Regions from separate parts of the Gallintestinimicrobium propionicum genome, predicted to be linked through region 2. Evidence: a T-box and tRNA genes for the amino acid it is inferred to sense, from the RefSeq annotation. Region 2 holds a T-box; the other holds one or more tRNA genes.
What was found. The T-box of region 2 lies ahead of proS (proline--tRNA ligase). A T-box ahead of a tRNA ligase gene usually reads a tRNA of that ligase, here a tRNA-Pro.
Positions count from the first base shown of each region.

Region 1: it has a tRNA-Pro gene. The T-box ahead of proS (proline--tRNA ligase) is inferred to sense a tRNA for this amino acid. The anticodon was not compared.

Region 1 covers NZ_JAOQJY010000005.1:88,868-99,274, reverse strand. Annotated here, with positions in the region: gene OCV62_RS05465 (xylulokinase) at 1-1,563, opposite strand, end outside; gene OCV62_RS05460 (RNA-guided endonuclease InsQ/TnpB family protein) at 1,740-2,903, opposite strand; partial or broken gene OCV62_RS18655 (IS607 family transposase) at 2,851-3,045, opposite strand; gene OCV62_RS05450 (DegV family protein) at 3,571-4,410, opposite strand; gene OCV62_RS05445 (DUF5721 family protein) at 4,897-5,388, shown strand; gene spoVAE (stage V sporulation protein AE) at 5,394-5,750, opposite strand; gene OCV62_RS05435 (DUF3810 domain-containing protein) at 5,876-7,012, opposite strand; gene OCV62_RS05430 (helix-turn-helix domain-containing protein) at 7,201-7,572, opposite strand; tRNA gene OCV62_RS05425 (tRNA-Trp) at 7,719-7,789, opposite strand; gene OCV62_RS05420 (VanZ family protein) at 7,855-8,385, opposite strand; tRNA gene OCV62_RS05415 (tRNA-Pro) at 8,701-8,773, shown strand; gene OCV62_RS05410 (GH25 family lysozyme) at 9,058-9,828, opposite strand; gene OCV62_RS05405 (DUF6275 family protein) at 9,834-10,094, opposite strand; gene OCV62_RS05400 (hypothetical protein) at 10,099-10,407, opposite strand, start outside.
Region 2 covers NZ_JAOQJY010000018.1:57,156-67,562, forward strand. Annotated here, with positions in the region: gene OCV62_RS13175 (AI-2E family transporter) at 1-880, shown strand, start outside; gene OCV62_RS13180 (LytR/AlgR family response regulator transcription factor) at 883-1,614, opposite strand; gene OCV62_RS13185 (sensor histidine kinase) at 1,734-3,068, opposite strand; gene OCV62_RS13190 (accessory gene regulator ArgB-like protein) at 3,255-3,818, shown strand; gene OCV62_RS13195 (hypothetical protein) at 3,840-3,986, shown strand; T-box leader at 4,333-4,536, shown strand; gene proS (proline--tRNA ligase) at 4,658-6,088, shown strand; gene OCV62_RS13205 (GGDEF domain-containing protein) at 6,370-7,434, shown strand; gene OCV62_RS13210 (sensor histidine kinase) at 7,466-9,223, shown strand; gene OCV62_RS13215 (response regulator) at 9,201-10,190, shown strand; gene OCV62_RS13220 (ABC transporter permease) at 10,328-10,407, shown strand, end outside.

The DNA.
Region 1 (10,407 bases), on a different contig from region 2:
TGCCTGATACTGCTTCGTATACGTCTCAAAGCCTGCGACATCCGCCGGATCCGGCTCCATGGTCTCTGACTTTCTCTCAGCAAATACCCGGCTGTCCAGATAATCCCCAAGGCTCTGTCCGTCTTTTTTGAAAAGCATGTACGCCGCCAGAAGCGCCATGCCCCAGGCGCCGCCCTCTCCCGCCGTCTCCATCACGGAAATCGGCGCGTTCATGGCTGCCGCCAGAATACTCTGTCCGACGCCCTTTGTTTTAAACAGTCCGCCGTGTCCGGTGATGGAATCGATTTTCACATCCTCTTCTTTTAATAAAATGTCCAGACCGATCTTTAACGTCACCAGTGACGCATATAAATGTGACCGCATAAAGTTCGCAAGTCCCAAATGACTGTCCGGTCTGCGCAAAAACATCGGACGGCCCTCTTCCAGACCGGTCACCGGTTCCCCGGAATAATAATTGCAGGCGATCATGCCGCCGCAATCCTTATCGCCCTCCATCGCCTTTTGATAAAGTGTGGAAAAAAGTTTATTTTTATCTGCTTTAATGCCAAAACATTCTGCAAACTCCGCAAACAGCCCGACCCATGCGTTCAGATCTGACGTGCAGTTGTTACAATGCACCATCGCAACGGGATCACCCGCAGGCGTTGTCACCATATCAATTTCCCGGTGCATGGCAGAAAGCGGCTTTTCCAGAACAATCATCGCAAACACGCTCGTCCCTGCGGACACATTGCCGGTGCGCTTTTCCACGCTCTTTGTCGCGGTCATTCCGGTTCCGGCGTCTCCCTCCGGCGGACACAAGGGAACCCCCGGCTGCAGACACCCGGAACGATCCAGAAGCCTTGCGCCCTCTTTCGTCAGCGTGCCTGCCATTTCTCCGGCACGCAGCACCTTCGGTAATATTTCCCGCAGCTTCCAGGGAAATCCTTTGTCCGCCACGAGCGCATCAAATTTCTGCATCATTTCTGCATCATAATCGCCGGTTGCAGAGTCGATGGGGAACATCCCGGATGCCTCTCCGATTCCGACAACGCGCTGTCCGGTCAGCTTCCAGTGGATGTAACCGGCGAGGGTGCTTAAATAGTCGATTTTTTCCACATGCTCCTCGCCCTTTAAAATCGCCTGATACAGATGTGCGATGCTCCACCGCTGCGGAATGTTGAAGGCAAAGCATTCCGACAGCACAGCAGCCGCTTCCTCCGTCATCGTGTTGCGCCATGTCCTAAACGGCACTAACAGCTTTTCCTCCCGGTCAAATGCCATATATCCGTGCATCATTCCGGAAAATCCGATGGCTCCCAGGCGGGTCAGCTGGATCTGATAGGTATTTTTCACATCTTCCGCAAGTTTGTCGTAGCTGTCCTGCAGCCCTTCCCAAATCTCCTCCAGACGGTAGGTCCAGACACCGTTTTCCAGACGATTCTCCCATTCATGGTCGCCAGACGCAATGGGATTATGGTTTTCATCGATCAGCACCGCCTTGATCCGGGTCGAACCGAATTCGATACCCAGCACTCCGCGCCCCTCCTGAATACAGGAAATGATTTCTTCTCGTTTCGTCACATCCGCATCCGTTACTGAAAACTTATAAAAAGTTATAAACTTCTATGTTTCATTCCTACTTCAACGAGTATGCTTTTGACGATATAAATATCTATCTACTCACAAGTTCTTGTACTCTCCATAGGCGTAAATTCCGGACTAACGTATCCGTACATATTTGCATTAACGTTTCAGTCTTAGCTTGCAAATTGTTCTCCATAAGCCTTGAGATTTATAGATGCCTGGAAATCTCTGTCAATCCTATTCCCACACTCACATCTATAAACTCTGTCAGATAATTTCAAATCTTTTTTGATGTTTCCACAACAGCAGCAAAGCTTTGAGGATGGATAAAACCGATCCGCCACAATAAGCTGGATCCCTTTATCACTGCATTTGTTTTCAAGCTGTTTTCTAAACCCAAAAAATCCCTGTTCCTGAACTGCTTTGGATAAATGTCTATTTTTCATCATTCCTCTGACATTCAAATCTTCAATACATATAAATCTTGGCTTTCGATTTACGATCTCCGATATGGTCTGATTCAAATAGTTTTTACGGATGTTTGTTAATCTGTGATTTCGTTTTAATAAAAGTTTTTCCTTTTTGATTACATTATTTGTTTTACAGTAACTTTCTCCTTTCTTATTTTTCTCGTAAGAACGAGAGATACTACGCTGTAATCTGCGTTTTTGTTTTTCTAATTTCTTTACTTTCTGACTCTTATTGATGTTCTTATACTTAACAGCATCAGAGCAGACAGCTAAGTCTTTGATTCCTAAGTCTATGCCGACTCCATCCTCATTCAGCGTTTCCCTGCAATCAGGAAATTCCACACATACACTGATCCACCAATTCACCCCATCAAAGGATATTCTCGGATTCCTATATTTAGCATCTGTCGGAATACGTCCATGTTCTGCAAGTCTTACCCAATTCCTTTTTTGCTTATTTGCCTTCCTGCTGGAAGAAAAGCCTTCAAATTTAACGTGGGTATTACTGAATTGTATCTTAACGTTGTCCTGATAGAATTTCGGCATGGATCTCTTTCTGGACTTGAATCTTGGGAATTTTTGCAAACCCTTGAAAAAGTTCTGATACGCAGTACAGGCATCTTTAATTGCCTGCTTGGTTACATTGTTAGAAATATTCAATAACCATGCGTATTCCTCAGAATGTCTAAGCCTTGTAAATTCTTTTCTGAGTTCTGAATCCGAAATGAATTTGCCGCCTTTTTCATAAGTTTCTTTTTCCCTGGCCAAAGCCCAGTTATAAGCAAATCTTGAAGCACCTGCGTACTGAAACAGCTTAGTTTTCTGTACATTGTTTGGGATCAACATTACTTTTATGGCTTTTACCATCGGTCTCCTCCTGCATCAATTCTCGGATAAATTTCTTCGCTTTGTTCGCTCGTTTTCCTTGTAATTTGCAGCTGAATACTGTGATTATTTGAACCAGATCTTCAACAAATTCCTTCCGTTCAGATTTTTCAGTATTATCCATCTGTCATTCTAAATTTGTTTATGGCTGGAAACGCGACAATATCCAATTGTAATGCGGTTTTTAGGCTTTACATTTATTACCTGGTTGAGTTGCTCATCAGAATAATATTTACTCAAAGTATCAACTTCTTTCAATAATATTCTGCTCTAATATCTCAGAAAACTCAACATCTACTTATATGATTTTATAATTTATATTTAACTGTTGATAACCTCCTTATTCCGGGAATTTCTATTCCGATTTTCTGCCATTTTTGTATGTTTTCGATAATTTTATAGTAAAAGATCGCAATTTAATTGTCAATCTGTTCTTTAGGATTTTATAGAATATTTTATTTTTTTATGAACCACAACCTTTTCATTTTCAACTGCGCCTTTTTCCTGTTCCAGCTGCCTCGTTTTGCGTACAACCGGAAAAACACCGATCCTTCCAGTGATGAATAAAAAACAATAAAAAACAAAAAAAGCGGCCGCACATTACCGCACAGCCGCCTTTCATTTCTCTTCTTTTCGTATTTCCTGTCCGTCAGATCGTCACGATAACGCCGCCGTCATTGGCATACATGCTGCTGACGCCCGCAGTATCCATAATCACAACATCCTTTACAGAAACCTTGGAGGTCACCATCCGCTTCACGCTTTCTGCACGCTCCGGGCAATTACAATGGGTGATCATCAGGGTCTTTTCCTCCGGTCTTGCCACATTGCGCACCACTGCGTCTGCCATCTTCTGCAGACCCTTACGGATGCCGATTCCCTGCCCGATCTGCTCGATCCTGCCGTCCATCGTGCCTGCCATAACGGGCTTGATGCTCAGAGTAGATGCAACCAGTGCCTTGATACCGCTGAGTCTGCCGTTTTTACGCAGAGTTTCCAGATTATCCAGGACAAAATACGTATTCATCTCACTGCGGAACGCTTCCAGACGGCTTACCACCTCTTCAAAGGGAAGTCCCTGTTCCTCCAGGGAAGCTGCCAGCAGCGCAAGCTGTGTCTCTCCGCAGGAAGCCGAACAGGAATCCATGACGTAAATCTGTTTGGACTCGTCCTCTTCCAGATACATCTGCCTTCCGACCATGGCACTGTTATAGCTTCCGCTCAAATTGCCGGACAGCGTTACCACATAAATATGCTCTGCCTCCGATTCAAACGCCTGCCGATAGCTCTCCGGCGACGGACAGGAGGAACGCGGGCACTGGGGACATGAGGCAACCTGCTCCAGAAATTCCTTCTGATTAAAATGCTCATCGTCCATAATCCGGTAATCGCCGACCTCCAGACCAAGCGGTACGATTTCAAAATGCGGATCCTTCTTATATTTCTCCGGCAGCTCACAACAGCTGTCCACAACGATTTTATAACTCATGTTTTCCTCCATACCGCAGGCGCTTTGCGCCTGCCGCACCACGGCTTCTCGTATATTCTCAAAACCAATCCATGTAGTTTTCATTACTACATATGATAACACGTTCTGACTGTTCCTGTAAAGGGTATTTCCAAAAAACCCCATCTCTGATATACTGATACCACAGTTCACTCGTGGATTTTTGAAGGAAGATTTCGTGCTCGCACGAAAATCTGACTGAAAAAAGCTACGAAGGGAGCGCCGCTTCATGAGCAAAAGGAGCTGCGCAGCAGCGGGAAGCGTCGCAGACGCGTTTTTGCGAATGGCGCGGGTGAACTGTTTCACAACCGACCGGCACGCATATCACAAAAACCGCGCAGCAGCACAAAGCGTCGCAGACGCGTTTTTGCGAATGGCGCGGGTGAACTGTTTCACAACTGACCGGCACGCATATCACAAAAAACCGCGCAGCAGCACAAAGCGCCCGCGGAATGGAGGATTGATTATATGACCGCTTTTCAGATTCTTGAAATGAAGCATTTTATGGCGAAGCTTTTGACAGAGGATTGCTTTGACTCTTTTCTGCTGGAGAAGGCTTCGGTTTCCTGCGCCGTTTCCTATGAAATCGACGGGCGCGTCAATCCCGAATTTTATCAGGACGATGAAACGCCGGACGCCGGCTACCTGTTTCTGCCCTGGAAATTCATCCGTCCGGTTCTGTTTCAGATGATCCGCGGCAAACACACGCCTCTTTCCTTCAAATTCGTCCTGCATCTCATGCCCCAGTATGTCCCCGGCGTCATGAAGGGCGCAGATCCGTCTTTAAAACCGGAACAGGTTCAGGCGCTGGTCCTGACCATAAAATATGACGGCTCCGCCATCCGCCTGACGACCGGAACCGCCTTTTCTTCCTTTGTCTTCGATAAAACACTGGACGCGCAGTGGGACAAAACCATGCGCCAGTTTCTTTCCCGCAAGGAAATCGCCTGCAGGGAATAATACTTTTATCTTTTCATTTTAGGTTTAAAAACAAGGCTCGCCAGATATCCGAAAATCAGCGCCGCCGCAGTTCCGGCAGCCCCTGCCTGAAAGCCTCCCGTAAACAATCCGAGAAATCCGTCTTGTTCCACCGCTTCTTTTACGCCCTTCATCAACGTATGCCCAAAGCCAAGCAGCGGCACGCTCGCCCCTGCCCCGGCAAAATCGACAAAGGGCTGATACCAGCCAAGTGCGCTCAGCACTGCGCCCGAGCAGACCAAAAGCACCATAATCCGCCCCGGCATCAGCTTCGTCTTTTCCATCAAAATCTGCACCAGCGCGCAAATCAGACCACCTACCCAGAATGCATTCAAATAGTCCATCGCCCACACGCCCCTTTCCTTTTCCCGGCAGTTTCTTTCCAAAAAGCACCGCCGTTTTTGTCAGGATGCGCAGCAGATTCCTGTTTTATACACTCTGAATAATGTCTTGCACGCTTTTTAGACCGTCACTCTGCGTCCACCGTCACCAAAACATCCCCGTACAGCACACCGTCATAATAATCCAGCAGCAGCTTCACCACACCGTCATACGCTTTCATGCCTTCTTCCACTCCGTTTAATTTCAGAGAAGCCGTTGTCGCCGCGTTGGAAACCTTTTTCGCTGTTTTGGTACTGACAACCGCCTTTTTCTCGACAGTCTGCCATGCTTCCTGGGTCAAAAACATGTTATCCGCATAAACCTGTGCAGAAATCTGCGGATGCTTCGCGTATTCTTTCCGGCTCTTTTGAATGCTCTCACGAAATTCTTTTTCCACATAATTGAGTACGCCCATATAGCCGCTGTAGCGGAAAAATGCATCGTCTGAGTTGATACAGGCAAGATATCCGATCAGATTCGCCTCATCCTCCTGCATAAAGCCCTTTAAATGTGCAAATTCATGACAGATCACTGAGGGCTTATTTACAATATACATCGTTCCGTTGTAGTTTGCTTCCATGGAAAATGGGAAATAGTACCCCATCCTATAGGTCTGACTGAGCAGCTCCGAAAAATAAATCTCCTTCGGCTGCGGATAATAGCCCTGCAGGCGTCCATAATCTGTGCCGACCTGCTGCATCGCCTCTACAGCCGCCTGATTCATGTCTCCCTTATAAATCAGATAGCCGTCTGCATCCCGCTCCATCTGCTCTGCAAGCTCGTTGGCATTGACCACAATATAATCCCGCAGCACAGCAAGCTCTGCCTTGGAGTAGTTCTCACTGCGCACCTGCTCCATATACCGATCCTCAAACGCCGAAGAATGATACAGCAAAAAACAATTACAGGTCATAACCCAGACGAGTGCCAGAAAAATCCAGGAAAATGCGCAGGAAAAGCTGTGAAACAATTTTTTGCTCCACGCTTTTTTTACAGTCAAACGCAAAAATCCTACAGCTGCAAACGCTGTCAGGAACAAAATCCCCAGCACGATCATGCTCTCTCCGACGCTGAACGGAAAAACCGACATCACCCGCGTGGAAATGCTGCTCCATACCGGAAAAACCGATTCCGCATAAAAATCGCAGAAGCTGCTGCTTTTCCACGCCAACACATTTAACGCCAACGCTGCCAGAAACAAAATGCCCCATACCTTTTTTTTCAACTGATCATCCCCTAATCGTCAACCTGTCCTTGTACCTTCCTACTATCCAGTATATCCGGTTGCCGCCGATAAGAAGCTGAACGATTTGTAAACGATTATGAACATTTTGTGACAAAAAAGAATCGGTTGTTCACCGATTCTTCTCTCTTTTTCACAGTACTTTTTTATCATTTCATTTTTTATTTGTGCTATTTGTTGTTTTCTCTCTGCATCATGAAGTTCGGATACAGCAAATGTTCTACTTCCGCAAAAATCTGATACATTCCATCCGCATGGTCTGCCAGCCTGCGAAGTGCCTCCAGCGCCGGATTATTCCGTCCTGCCAGATCATCCAGCGAACATTCCAGTGCATTTGCAATCTTCAGAATACTGATAAAGGATGGTCTGCCGATTTTTCCTGCCATCAGATGCTTTACGGTTTCATAAGGAAGATCCGCTTTATCCGCCAGCGTCTTCATCGACCAGTTCCGGCGGATCATCTGATACCCGATATTTTCAATCAGCTGATCTGTGACCTGTGCATAATACCCATTCTCCTCTAGCGTATGCTTCTGTTCCATAAAAAATCCCCCCGGCTGACAGCCTAAAAACAAAGCCCGAAACGAGCTGCTACAATAGAATGCACGCTCTGCGAGCATTTTATTGTCATGAATAAAACAAGAAAAAGCCAGAAAAGATATCGTCTTCTCTGACTTTCCCGCAATAGCAGGGGCAGTAGGAATCGAACCCACATCGACGGTTTTGGAGACCGCTGTTCTACCTTTGAACTATGCCCCTATCGAACTGACAAGTGATATTATAGCACGATACTTTCTAATTTTGCAAGCCTTTTTTTTACTTTTTTATACAAATCTCTTTTTTCTCCGTTCTCTGCGCTTTTCCATCGAAAGGGGTGCAAATATCGTTTTTCTCCCAATAAATCCGATGATCCTTGTCATATAAATTCCGGTGATGCTTCCTGCCGTATCGATCGCCACGTCCCGAAGTGCCGGCGAGCGTCCTGCCACAAACATCTGATGGTACTCATCCAGCCCGGCAAACCCGGCACAGAACAATCCGGCAGCGAGCACGAGCCAAAAGCCCCGCAGCCGATAAACATACAAGGGCAGGGAAAGTGTCAGTCCCAACAAAAAATATTCGCTAAAATGTGCCATCTTCCTTACGAGAAAATGAATCTCATCTACATACACTCCCACCTGCTCGGTATCCAGATTGCCGGAGGTCAGCTTTCCCAGCAGGAGCACCACCTTTTCACTGACCAGCATACTCAGCTGTCCGGATTCGTCCGCCGTCTGGGCGGAAAAGGAAAAGATCATATACATCACGCACAGCGCCGGTACAAAGGATAAGGGCTTTAATAAAAAACGAAACATCTTCTTTATGGTCAACCAGAAATATTTCATGTTCACTCCATTCTGCAGATCACAGACAGCTTATCGTATCCTTTAGGGAGCCTTTGCTCCGAGCTTACCGCCTGTCCTTTTTGTGCCTGCCTTTTGTCCGTTTAATATAGTCTATATTTCCATTTCTTGCAAGAAAGAAACCCTTAATTTTTTATGAACAGCTCAAACGGTACGAGTGAACTGTAACAGAAAAACCTAATTTGTGAAGTTTTTTCAAATTAAGTGTTGACTTCTGTCCGATTATGCTGTATCATATCATTTGTCCGGTTGAGAAATACGGCACATCGGGGTGTGGCTCAGGTGGTAGAGCGCTTCGTTAGGGACGAAGAGGCCGCAAGTTCAAGTCTTGTCACTCCGACTGATTAAAAACCGTTGAGTTTTGCGACTCAGCGGTTTTTTGTTGTATTTACGCGGTTTTCTGGACTTTTAATATTTTCTTCTTATACTGTTTAGCGTATTTATATATGCTTTTTTATATTATTTTGTATCCCCATGCAACACGAAATGCAACACGAGTTTTCTATTATTTCTTGCTCTTTTCGCATTTTTTATTTTCATTTATATTTCGTTCAAAAGTAGATATTGCCATGATTTAAGGCACAAAAAAAGACCGGAACACCCCTCAAGTGCCCGGTCCCTCCGTTACTCCACTATTCTCACTTCATGAATAATCCCGTTAATTCCCATTGCTTCAAACTGCTGCCGGAGAATCTCCGCCTGCTCGCGTGTCCAAACATCTGCCACCGATACTGTATAGATCACGCCCGGCTCCACCGCAGGCTGCGACCACAGCATCGGATCCTCATAGGCTATGTCAAGGTCTACATCGCCTTTGATGCCCGGGATCTCGCCGCAGCTCGTGTACTGCCACCCAGATATATCACCGTCAACATCAGGCTTGTATTTCTGATCCGGCTCATCATCAAACCGCATTGTACGATAGCCGCGATAATAACGTGCTATCCACAACCGCGTCCCGGCAAACGCATTAAAGTCAAACCAGCGCTCCTTATACACATACAACCCAACATACAGTCCAAAACCGTACCCTGCTGCCGTGATAACCTCCTGCGCCGCACGGATACACTCCGTCAGCTTTGCAGCACCCAGCGGCCGCAGCACGTCCTTGTCCTCTACATCCCACCAGACCATACCGGTCAGATGATGTGACCTCAACAGTTCCACGACCTGCTGTGCTTCCTGTCGCGCTGCGTCCTGTGTAGCTGCGTAGGTATACTTATATACAGACACAGGTATATTGTGCTTCCGACATCCCTCCAGATTTGTAGCAAACTGATGGTCTGCCTTGCCTGATCGGCGCACACTACGCAAGACCGCAAAATCTACGTCCTCGGGGATCTGTGCCCAGTTGATCGTGCCCTGGTTATCTGATACGTCAATTCCTTTCCACATAAGCATTACCTCACCACAAAATTCTCCCATTTTTTGTAAGCGTCCACATAGGTTTCCTGCTTGTCACCGTTATTGGTGATCTCATAATACATACCGTCAGAAACATTTGTGCTCAGCAGTGCCTTGTGGTTCTGAAGCGTCTTGCAGTACCAAACCACGAATACGTCATCCCCTGTAATCTGCTTCTGGTCAGTTTTGTCCGCGTGGCTGTTGAAATAATCCACTACAACCTGTTTACTTTTTTCTAAAAACTCTTTGCTTCCCATACTCTTAGTCCTCCGTATAATCTTCGATCACATCAATCCCATACTCAATGGCACAGGTATTTTCAATGCGGCAGCCTCTTGCGTTTTCCCATCCTTTTGCAAAATACGCAATGTCCGCAGTCGAAAGCAATTCCAAAGATTTTCCCAAAAACCACAAAGGTCTCGCATCCGCAGGCGCGCTCTGGAAAAACGAATCAATAACCTCTATTTCTTCGTCTTCTACAAAATTTCTCTTTGCGCTGGCGATTGCCTTTTCCCTCTCTTTTAAAATTTCCTCATCTGTTTTGCCTTTCATCGGCTGTGAAATAAAAAG
Region 2 (10,407 bases):
CCGGGCAGAGAAAAGGCTGCGGATTCGCAAAGACATCCTGATGGCAGGATTTTTGCTGCTTTTGACCGGAATCCTTGCGGCTGGATTCTTTTTTCTGCTGTCAAAGGGAACTGCATGGGCGGTAAAAATCGGAAGTGAGTCAGGCGCGATCAAAGATCAGGTGAATATAGCGTTTGAAAATGGCTGTTGCAGGGCGGAAGAGCTTCTTGGGAGGGAACAGGGAGAAATTCGAGCGTTTTTTCAGGATAAGGGGGACGAAATGGCGAAAACTGTCGGTCGGGAGATTTTGCCAAAGGCTGCGGACTGGACGGCGAAATCCTGCAGCTTTGCGCTGCGGACAGGAGCGTTCTGGGGGATCGGGATGATCGCGGCATTCTGGCTGTGCAAGGATTATGCGCGTTTTTCGGAATGGATGAAAAAGAGCGAGATCTGGGAAAATATTGACAGAATCTTACGGATGACAGGCGGTTACTGCAGGGCGCAGCTGAAAATTCTGGTGATCATATCAGGAATTACAGTTGTGGGGCTTTGGATTGGAAAAGTCAGAAATGGTCTGTGGATTGGACTATTGGCAGGGATTTTGGACGCATTGCCGATGATCGGAACCGGCATTGTGCTGATTCCGACTGCAATTTGGCAGCTTTTGAATGAAAATCCTCAGGGTGCGGCATTTGCTTCGGTTACCTACGTCGCGTGTATTGCAGCACGGGAGCTTCTGGAACCGCGCCTGTTGGGTGCGCAGATCGGTCTGCCGCCGGTGCTGATGCTTTTGTCAGTCTATGCAGGTGTGAAAGTGTTTGGAGCCGGCGGCATTTTTCTGGGACCGTTGTATACAGTGCTGTATACAGAAGGACTGCGGCAGATTTTCTGCAGAAGCTGAGGTTATTCAATTCCCATCAGGTGCTGCAGCTGAGAGAAACGCCTCTGTGCACAGGGGCAGACCGCGCCGTTATCCAGAACAATCTGGCAGGGGCGGCGATACAGCGTGCGGATATGCGCAGTGTTTACCAGGCAGGATTTGTGACAGAGAAAAAAGCTCTGGTCGAGTTTGGAGAGCGTTTCATTCAAGGAGCCGCTGCACTGGTAGATCGCAGTCGTCGTATGGACGGTGATGCGGTGCGCACCGGTCGCTTCGATATAAAGAATTTCATGGATTGGTATGAATAAATCCTGATCGGGCATCCTGAAATGCAGCCGACCGTTCGGAGAAGCCGGAATTTTACTTTTCTCGAGAACGCTCTGCAAACAGTGAAGAATCTGCAGGGTGTAGTTCGGATCGTCTTTGATTAAAAAACCCAGCGGTTCTACCTGATAGCGGAACGTTGTCATTGCCATTTCGGAATGCGTCGTAGTAAAAATAATGAATGCGCGCGGATCCTTCTGGCGGATTGCTGAGGCAAGTTCGATTCCATCCATGTCAGAGTGCAGATGGATGTCGAGAAAATAAACGGCATTTTCGGGCTGATCCGGAAGCAGATTCAGCAGCTCATGCGGCGTGTGGACGGCCTGTCGAATCTCCATGTCGTAAGCTTGAATGAAAATGTACTTTTCGATCATGGATTTGAGAAGATCAAGCTGAAGCGGGTTATCCTCACATAAATAAATTGGTATCATGTCATCCCCCATTCTGCCGCAGAAGCGGCATGAAATCTTTATGATTTAATGAGCGCAAGAGAGCGGGAACAGGCAAAGCCTGCTCATCGCGAACGGCGAAATTATTGAGTGAGCTATGCTCACGATATATTATGATAATTCTTTTTGAAGTTGGAAACAACAAGAATCTGTTTAAAAAGACCGTTTTCGCAGATCGTGTTGGAGGTCAGCTCCGGCGCATTGGCGATCAGCATATTTGCGGTGGGAAGTCCAAGACCGCTGTGCGCTTCTTTGGAAGAAATACTTGGCTTGAAAAGCTCTTCCAGAGGGAAAAGAAGCGGCTTCGTCGAGTTTTCAATATGAAAAATAACAGAATGCACCTTGCACACGATTGCAATATGAAACCGTTTCTGTTCGGTTTCGGAAGCAGCTTCGATCGCGTTATCCAGAAAAATACCCAGCACTCTGGAAAGAGTGAGCAAATCGGTGGAAAGTTCTGTGATTTCCTGCGTCAGCTCGAAGGAAACATCCAGCTGACGGTTCATCGCCTGTACCATTTTTGTATACAAAAGACCCTTGATCTCCGTCACCTTGATCAGCGACAGACGCGCAAGGGTGTCGTCCTGATTGACCAGAATGCTGCTGCTCGTGACGATACTGGAATCAAAATAATCCCGAAGCTTGTCCATATCGTTTTCCTGGATGTAGCCGGTAATGGTGGAAAGAATGTTCAGGTAATCGTGTTTGAATCGTCGGATGTCCTGATAATGATTTTCGAGCTGTGCCATGTAGTGTGTCAGATTTTCCTGCTCACGGGCCTGAAGCTCCAGCTTTTTGTTGGCCTGCAGTGTGTTGTAAAGCATCAGAAAAATCAGGACGTTTGCTGTTGCGAAGCAGAAAATCAGGATTCCGTTGAAGAACAGAATATCGCTCGGATAATGAAGCAGACTGCCGAAAATGATGTTGATCAGGAAAATACAGGAACAGATTGTGACCTCCAGAAACAAAAGCAGTTGAATCCGCGGAGGGATTACATTCTGATCCGTGACCAGCTTCCGGTGCAGACGGTTGCCGATAAACAGACACGGCAGGATGCAAAGGAGGGCGTGGAGGATGGAGAACAGGAGTGTGAGGGGAAGGGAGGTCAGAATGACATCAAAATAATATCCGGCGATACGCAGCGGAATAGTGACAGCGTAGTCAGTCAGAACACTCCAAGCCCATAGAATCTGAAAAAAGAGAAGGTTGTATAATCGATCCTTTTTATGAAACAGCAAAATAATAATCGCTCCAAGTAAAAAGATCGGGATGCCATATTGCCCGGAAAACGGGGCCAGAAAAATACAGATAAAAATTGTGTATAAGTATAGAGGGTAAGTGATTTTTCGGGGCAGACGTTTTGAAAGGATCAGATGACACATCAGTATAAAAGTGGTAGTTGAAATAAGTTGGCATAAAAAAGTAAGTAAAGTCATAAGCAAACCTCCTAGTGCATATATTATATTATCATGAGGACAAAGAAAGATGAAGCAGAAACGGAATATGAAAAAACGTAAAAATAATAACAATAGGTTTGCGTTTGGGTTAAAAAATGATGCGTTTAGGAAAAAATGATTTATCCATAAAAAGGTGTGATATCTTTAATACAGGAGGAGGGGACAATGATAGACAAGCTGGCAAACCAGATAGCGCAATGGAATAGAAGAGAATTAAAACTGACAGAGACAGAAAGTAAAGTCATAGAGTTTGGGCTTGGTGTATTTCTGGATGTGTGCGTAAAATTTTTGATTCTTTTTATGATCAGCGTTTTGATAGGAAAAGAAGTTGAATTTGCATTATGTTTATTATCCTTTTGTGGATTAAGATGTTGGGCAGGCGGAGTTCATTGCCCAACAAGAGGGACATGCTTATTGGCTATGATTGCTTTATGTTTTATTAGTCTTGTGGCAGGTAGCCTTTTAGAAAACTGGGGAATTGGAGTATTTGTTGTTTTATGGGGACTCTGCATTCTGATTTTATGGTTAAGGGCACCTGGAAGAACGAAAACAGCGTCATTGTTAGAAGCAGAAGAGAATCTTCGAAAAAAGGTATATTCTATATTATTTTGTGGAGGGCTGATTTTGCTGAGTTTATTGCTTACAAAATCGAACTGGCGTGGAATTATTGTAATTTCCGCACTGCTGGAGTCGCTCAGTATTCTTCCTTGTAAAAGGAATAAAATATAATACTGAAAAAGGAGAATATTTATGATGAAAGAAAAAACTGCAAAACTGGTTAGAAAAATTGCATTGAGTTCCGCAAAAAATGCAGTGAACAGAAAGCTGATTTTAATCCTGCATGAGCCCGAAGTACCTGAATTTGTCCGGAAATACATGGAGAAAAAGGGAAAGTAAATTCCGGAAACCGACGTGTGACAGCGTTTAAGACGAATTTCGCTGCGTTTAGGAAATTTTGATCTGTGAATGGACAGGCTATGTTACACTGTGAGACAGATAAGGCAGAAGGCGGTTACATAAAAACTCCGGGAGCCTTATTCATTGCCGAAAACGGCATAAAAAACAAGCAGAGCATGTGGGGAATTTGTGTGGTGATAATTAGATCGTGGGATAAATACATTGCTTTGCCTGTTTTTTAGAAGGAAACGAAGGGCGTGCAAAAATCAAAAAATGGTTTTTGCGCGTCTTTTCGTTTTCCAGTTGACAAATCCGGAGAATTTTTTTATCATCAATAACAGATAGAAAAGAAGCGCAGAAAAGGAATAGTAGAGATGGGAGCGCACTTCAGAGAGGCTGCAATGGTGGAAGCAGCTGTGCAGAACATTTTGAACCGACCCTTGGAGCTTTGCCCCAATAAGGCAGCGTAGGTCCGGCGTTAACGGATGCAGAGCGAACATGCAGAGTGCATGTTAATTGGGGTGGTACCGCCGGATATCCGGTCCCTTTGGGGATCAGGTATCTTTTTTTTATTCATGGCAATAAAATGCCCACAGAGTGTGCATTCTATTGTTTTTGAAAGAAAAATGTAAAACCGCCAGTTTAGATTTACAGGGAAAAGGAGAAATAACATGGCAGACAAAAAGATGGTAGAACAGATCACGTCCATGGAAGAAGATTTCGCACAGTGGTATACCGATGTGGTTCTGAAGGCAGAGCTGATCGGCTATACCAGCGTAAAGGGCTGTATGGCGATCAAACCAGCCGGCTATGCGATTTGGGAGCTGATCCAGAAGCAGCTCGACGAGAGATTTAAAGCGGCAGGGGTACAGAATGTATATATGCCCATGTTCATTCCGGAGAGCCTTCTGGAAAAAGAAAAGGATCATGTAGAAGGATTCGCGCCCGAGGTTGCATGGGTAACCTATGGTGGTTTGCAGAAGCTTCAGGAGCGTCTGTGCGTTCGCCCGACTTCTGAGACACTGTTCTGTGATTTTTATAAAAATGATATCCAGTCCTACAGAGACCTTCCGAAGGTATATAATCAGTGGTGTAACGTTGTTCGCTGGGAAAAAGAAACCCGTCCGTTTTTGCGTTCCAGAGAGTTTTTGTGGCAGGAAGGCCATACGGCACATGCAACTGCTGAAGAAGCAGAAGAGCGTACGATCCAGATGCTGAATGAATATGCGGATTTTGCTGAGCAGGTACTTGCGATTCCGGTGATCAAGGGACGCAAAACGGAAAAAGAAAAGTTTGCGGGTGCAGAAGCAACCTATACAATTGAAGCGCTGATGCATGATGGCAAGGCACTGCAGTCCGGTACGAGCCACAACTTCGGCGACGGCTTTGCAAAAGCCTTCGGTATTCAGTTTACAGATAAGGATAATAAGCTGAAATATGTGCATCAGACCTCCTGGGGTGTGACGACCCGTCTGATCGGTGCGCTGATCATGGTACACGGCGATAACTCCGGTCTGGTTCTGCCTCCTAAGGTTGCTCCGACACAGGTTGTGATCATCCCGATCCAGCAGAGAAAAGAGGGCGTACTGGATAAGGCATATGAATTAAAAGATCGTCTTTCCAACTTCCGCGTAAAAGTGGACGATACTGATAAGAGCCCCGGCTGGAAATTTGCAGAGGCTGAAATGCGTGGTATTCCGGTTCGTGTTGAGATCGGACCGAAGGATATCGAAGCAGGCAAATGCGTTCTGGCACGCAGAGATACCGGTGAAAAGCTCGAATGCGCATTAGACGAGCTGGAAGCAAAGATTGCAGAGCTGATGGAAACGATCCAGAAGGATATGCTGGAAAAAGCAAGAAAGCACAGAGAATCCCATACTTATGTTGCAAAGAATATGGAAGAAATGGGTAATATCTTAAATAACACTCCCGGATTTGTAAAGGCGATGTGGTGCGGATGTCAGGAGTGCGAGGACAAGATCAAAGAGCAGTTTGCAGCAACAAGCCGCTGCATGCCGTTCGAGCAGGAAACATTGTCCGATACCTGTGTATGCTGCGGAAAGCCTGCAAAGAAGATGGTTTACTGGGGCAAGGCATATTAAATTCAATCAAAAGACAGGCGCTGCGTGCAACGAAAAAGGCATGCAGCGCCTTTTTCAGCGGTGTCATCGCATGGAAAATTGTGCTATAATGTGGATGAGAAAAACAAGCGACGCCAAAGGCGGCATTTAGAAATACAAAGTGGGGACAGGGTATGATATACGAATTATCAGATCTGACCAGGACGATTATGAATTTGGGGTTTTCTCTGATAGGGATCTATTTTGCACATACGTTTCAAAAGTCAAAACGAAAGCTATGGCAATGTATTTGCACGTGGCTTTTGGTATATTTATTCTGGATCACAGCCGGTGCATTCCTGGATGCCTGCTTTTTAAACCATTCGGCGTTTCCGAATATGACGCATGAAAGGATCGGCATGTTCATCGCACCGCTTGCGATCTTTGCATACCGGTTTCTATATCCGGAAGCACGGTTGACGGCGTGCATTTTCTACTATTATATGGCGGATAACGTGCTGATTTTGCAGATCCTGTTTTCCAGGACGTTGGCGATGCTGCTGGTACAGTTATTTGGACTGCCGGATCAGGAGACGATCCTGTGTGTTTATGTTCTGTCTCTGGCAGTGGTGGTGGTGCTGTATCGTACCTGGGCCCGGGGAAAAATGCGATGTGTCCTGCGCGACTTTCAGGACAGGATGGGACTGCTGGCGGCCTTTGCCTTTGTCAGCTATTATGGTTCGCTGCTCTTGGTGGATGCCTGGGCACCCTGGCAGCCGCTGACAGGTGTAAATGCAGCACGGAACTTTGCGGCGATCATCATTCCTGCGTGCGGCTACGGTGTTTCTTTTCTGGGCGCGGAGGAGCATGTGCGGGCAGAAGAGATGCGAAAAAAAGCATCCATGGATCCGCTGACTGGTTTGAAAAACCGGCGCGCCATGCTGAATGATATTCAGGAAATGCTGGAAACACTTTCGGAGCCTTTATGGCTGGTCTGTCTGGATCTGGATAATTTCAAATCGATTAACGATCAGTATGGACATGATATCGGAGATCAGTATCTGCAGCGCTTTGGGACGATGCTGGAAGAAATGACAGAGCAAAATGGCCAGGCCTACCGAACGGGCGGTGATGAATTTGCGGTGTTGTACAGCGGAGGTCCGGCAGAGAAAATCGAAGCTCTTCGGGAATGCTATCTGCAGAGCTTCCGGGATGGAGAAAAGCCGGAGTTTCTGGGTGTTAGCATTGGCTATGAGCAGGTACAGGATTTCGAGTCCCTGGCAGAAGTTATGAAACGGGCAGATGAAATGATGTATGTAGAGAAACGGGAAAAACAATATGCCCGGGGATACGCAGCAGAGGATACAAAAGAAGTTCTTACGAAATAAGCACAATGGGAGACAGGAAATCGATCTGTATATGAAAAAGAAAAAAATATCGTTAAGGAAAATCATTCTTCTGCTGATGATACTCGGATGTCTGACGAGTGCAGTTGCTATTATACTGACCTCTTATTCCTCCCTGCAGCTGATGAATCAGAATAATATCGAAGATAATATGAAAATGAATCTGTATCAGTTTACAAAAGAATCGGATGAAGCATGTTATAAGCTTCTTCGTGTACTGAATCAGATGAGCGCAGACGGTATGGTTGGAAGCGCTGTAGACAAGTATCTGACACAGGAGGAGCATTACGATCAGTATGTCAATAAGAAAAACCTCCGCGCACAGCTTGTGAGTCTGAACAGCAGCTCGCCGAGTCTCTTAATTGCATTTTATTATGATCCGTATCGAAACTGTGAGCTTGTGCCGAACTATGCAAATGTCAAAATTTCCATGGAATATAAAAGAGCACCGGTTTTATTTGAGGCAACGGTAAATACCTTTCAGGGAATCCACGGATCTGTGTTTTATCAGAATCAGATGCCGGTTTATTCTGCATATCGAAGGGAACGCTTCGGCGACGGAACCTTGCTGGACTGTTATGCGGAGGTAAAGTCGGAATATGAGATCAGTCCGGCAATGAATCGACAGGGTTATGATTACAGTGTTTTACAGCTGAATGAAAACGGAGTTGTGACCTATAGCACAAACCCCAAAGTGATCAAGGGGCGGAAGCTGCTTGATACAGCAATAGAAAAAGAAACTAGCAAGGTAATTGAAAAAGAAGGCTACCGTTTTCTGATTTACAGGAGCAAGCTGGGATATATGAATGCCCTGTCGCTGCCCAAAGGAACTTATACAAATGAAATTTATGCATGGCGTTTTAAAACGATCCTGGTTGTTCTGATCATTTTTAGTCTGTTTATGTCCTTTGTGCTGTATTTATATCATTTAATTGGAAAGCCTATTCAGGAGCTTGGGACCCAGATAGAACGGATCGGTCAGGGCTCTTTGCAGGATGAGGTGATCCAGGAATGCGGAATCGCAGAATTTGATCAGCTGCTGGGAGATGTAGAGGATATGAAGCAGCAGATTCGGGAGCTGATCCAACGGTCAAGAGAGCAGGAAAAGGAAGCACAGCAGATGGAATACGAAAAGCTGGTTTACCAGATCAATCCGCATTTTCTGCTGAATGTGTTGAATTCGATCCAGTGGATGGCACAGATGAGTCATCAGAAGGATATCGGAGAATACACAAGTGCACTGAAAAAGCTGTTGTCGTATAATCTCGGAAAGGAAGGAAGGGAAACGACGCTCCGAAAAGAGATCGAGATGGTAAAAAATTATATCTTTTTGCAGCAGAAGCGCTATGATTTTGAGGTAGATATTTCGGTGGAGGAAGGCGAGTACCTGAATGTACCGACCGTGCGGATGATGCTGCAGCCTCTGGTGGAGAATGCGATCCGGTACGGTCTTGGGGAGGAAGGAAAAATTGCCATCCAGGCGTTTTTTGACAAAAAACGGAACCTGGTCGCTGTGACGATCGAAGATTTCGGACATGGACTGAGTCAAAAAGAAATTGATGAAATTAACGAACCCTTCGGATATCGGTGGAATACAGGAAAAGAGAACAGGGGAATCGGGATCCGCTATGTCAAGGCGATGCTGAGTACATTTTATCAGGGAAACGCGGATCTGTTTGTAAACAGCAAAAGGGGAACAGGAACAAAGATCACAATTATTTTACCTGCAGCTAAAGAGGTGGACGAACATGAATGTTTTGATCGTAGATGATGATAAGCTTGCCAGAAAGGGACTGATCGCAGTGATCGACTGGGAACAGTATGGACTTTGTGTTGTCGGCGATGTGCAAAATGGGAAAAAAGCGTTGGAGTTTTTGGAAAATCATCCGGTGGATCTGGTTTTTACAGATATTGATATGCCGGAGATGAACGGGCTGGAGCTGATGAAAATCTGTAAGGAGAACTATCCGGAAACAGATTTTGTCATATTTTCTGTATATGAGGATTTTTCCTTTGCCAGACAGGCGCTGCGTCTGGGAGCACTGGATTATATTTCCAAAATTGAATTTGATCCGGAGGAATGTGATGCGATTCTGAAAAAGATCGTGGAGAAATATCAGAATAAAAGACGGGAAAAGGCAGAACGAAATCTGCGGACAGAGGAAGACTGGGAAGGAGAAAACGTTCGAAAGCTGGAAGAAGAGTTTAAATCGGGGCGATGGATCTTTGATGAAAACGAGCTGGAAAAAATGTCAGAGCAGCTTTCAGAGCTGCCGCTGCGCTATGCGGAACGGATCCTGGTAAGCAGCTTTAACCACCTGCAGCTGTCGCAGCGGGATAAAATTCCGGCATTTGAAACAATGGCGGAGTTGTTAAACTGGATCCACAGCTGGCTGCAGGACAGCTATTTAAACAGCAACAGTAAAACAGATGATATCAGTCTTTGTATCCGCGCAGTTCAATACATTCAGGAGCATGTAACGGAAAGTATACGGGCGGAAGCTGCGGCAGATGCAGTAGGAATGAGCCGCGGATATTTCAGCACCAAATTCCGGGAAGTGACGGGAGAAACGTTTCATAATTGTGTGATAAGATATAAAATGAAAACGGCGGCAAAGGAAATCCGAAAAGGAGAGAAGAGTATGACCGAGATCGCGTTGGAGCTTGGGTACGATAATTTTTACTACTTTTCCAAGCTGTTCCGAAAAGAGTACGGATGTACACCGGGAGAGTTTTAAGAAGAAAGATGAAAAAATGTCCGATTTATTTCGGACATTTTTTTGTGTACTAAAAAAAGAACAATAAAGAGAGAATGATCCGCGCTGTTTGCCCAAAGAGCGGAACGGTATAATGCAGTTACAAAGTGAAGGAGGGAATGAAGGTGTATATTAAAAAGTTTTTAAAACACTATTATGTGATGCTGGTTCCGGCATTTCTCTGGCTTATTTTCTTCAG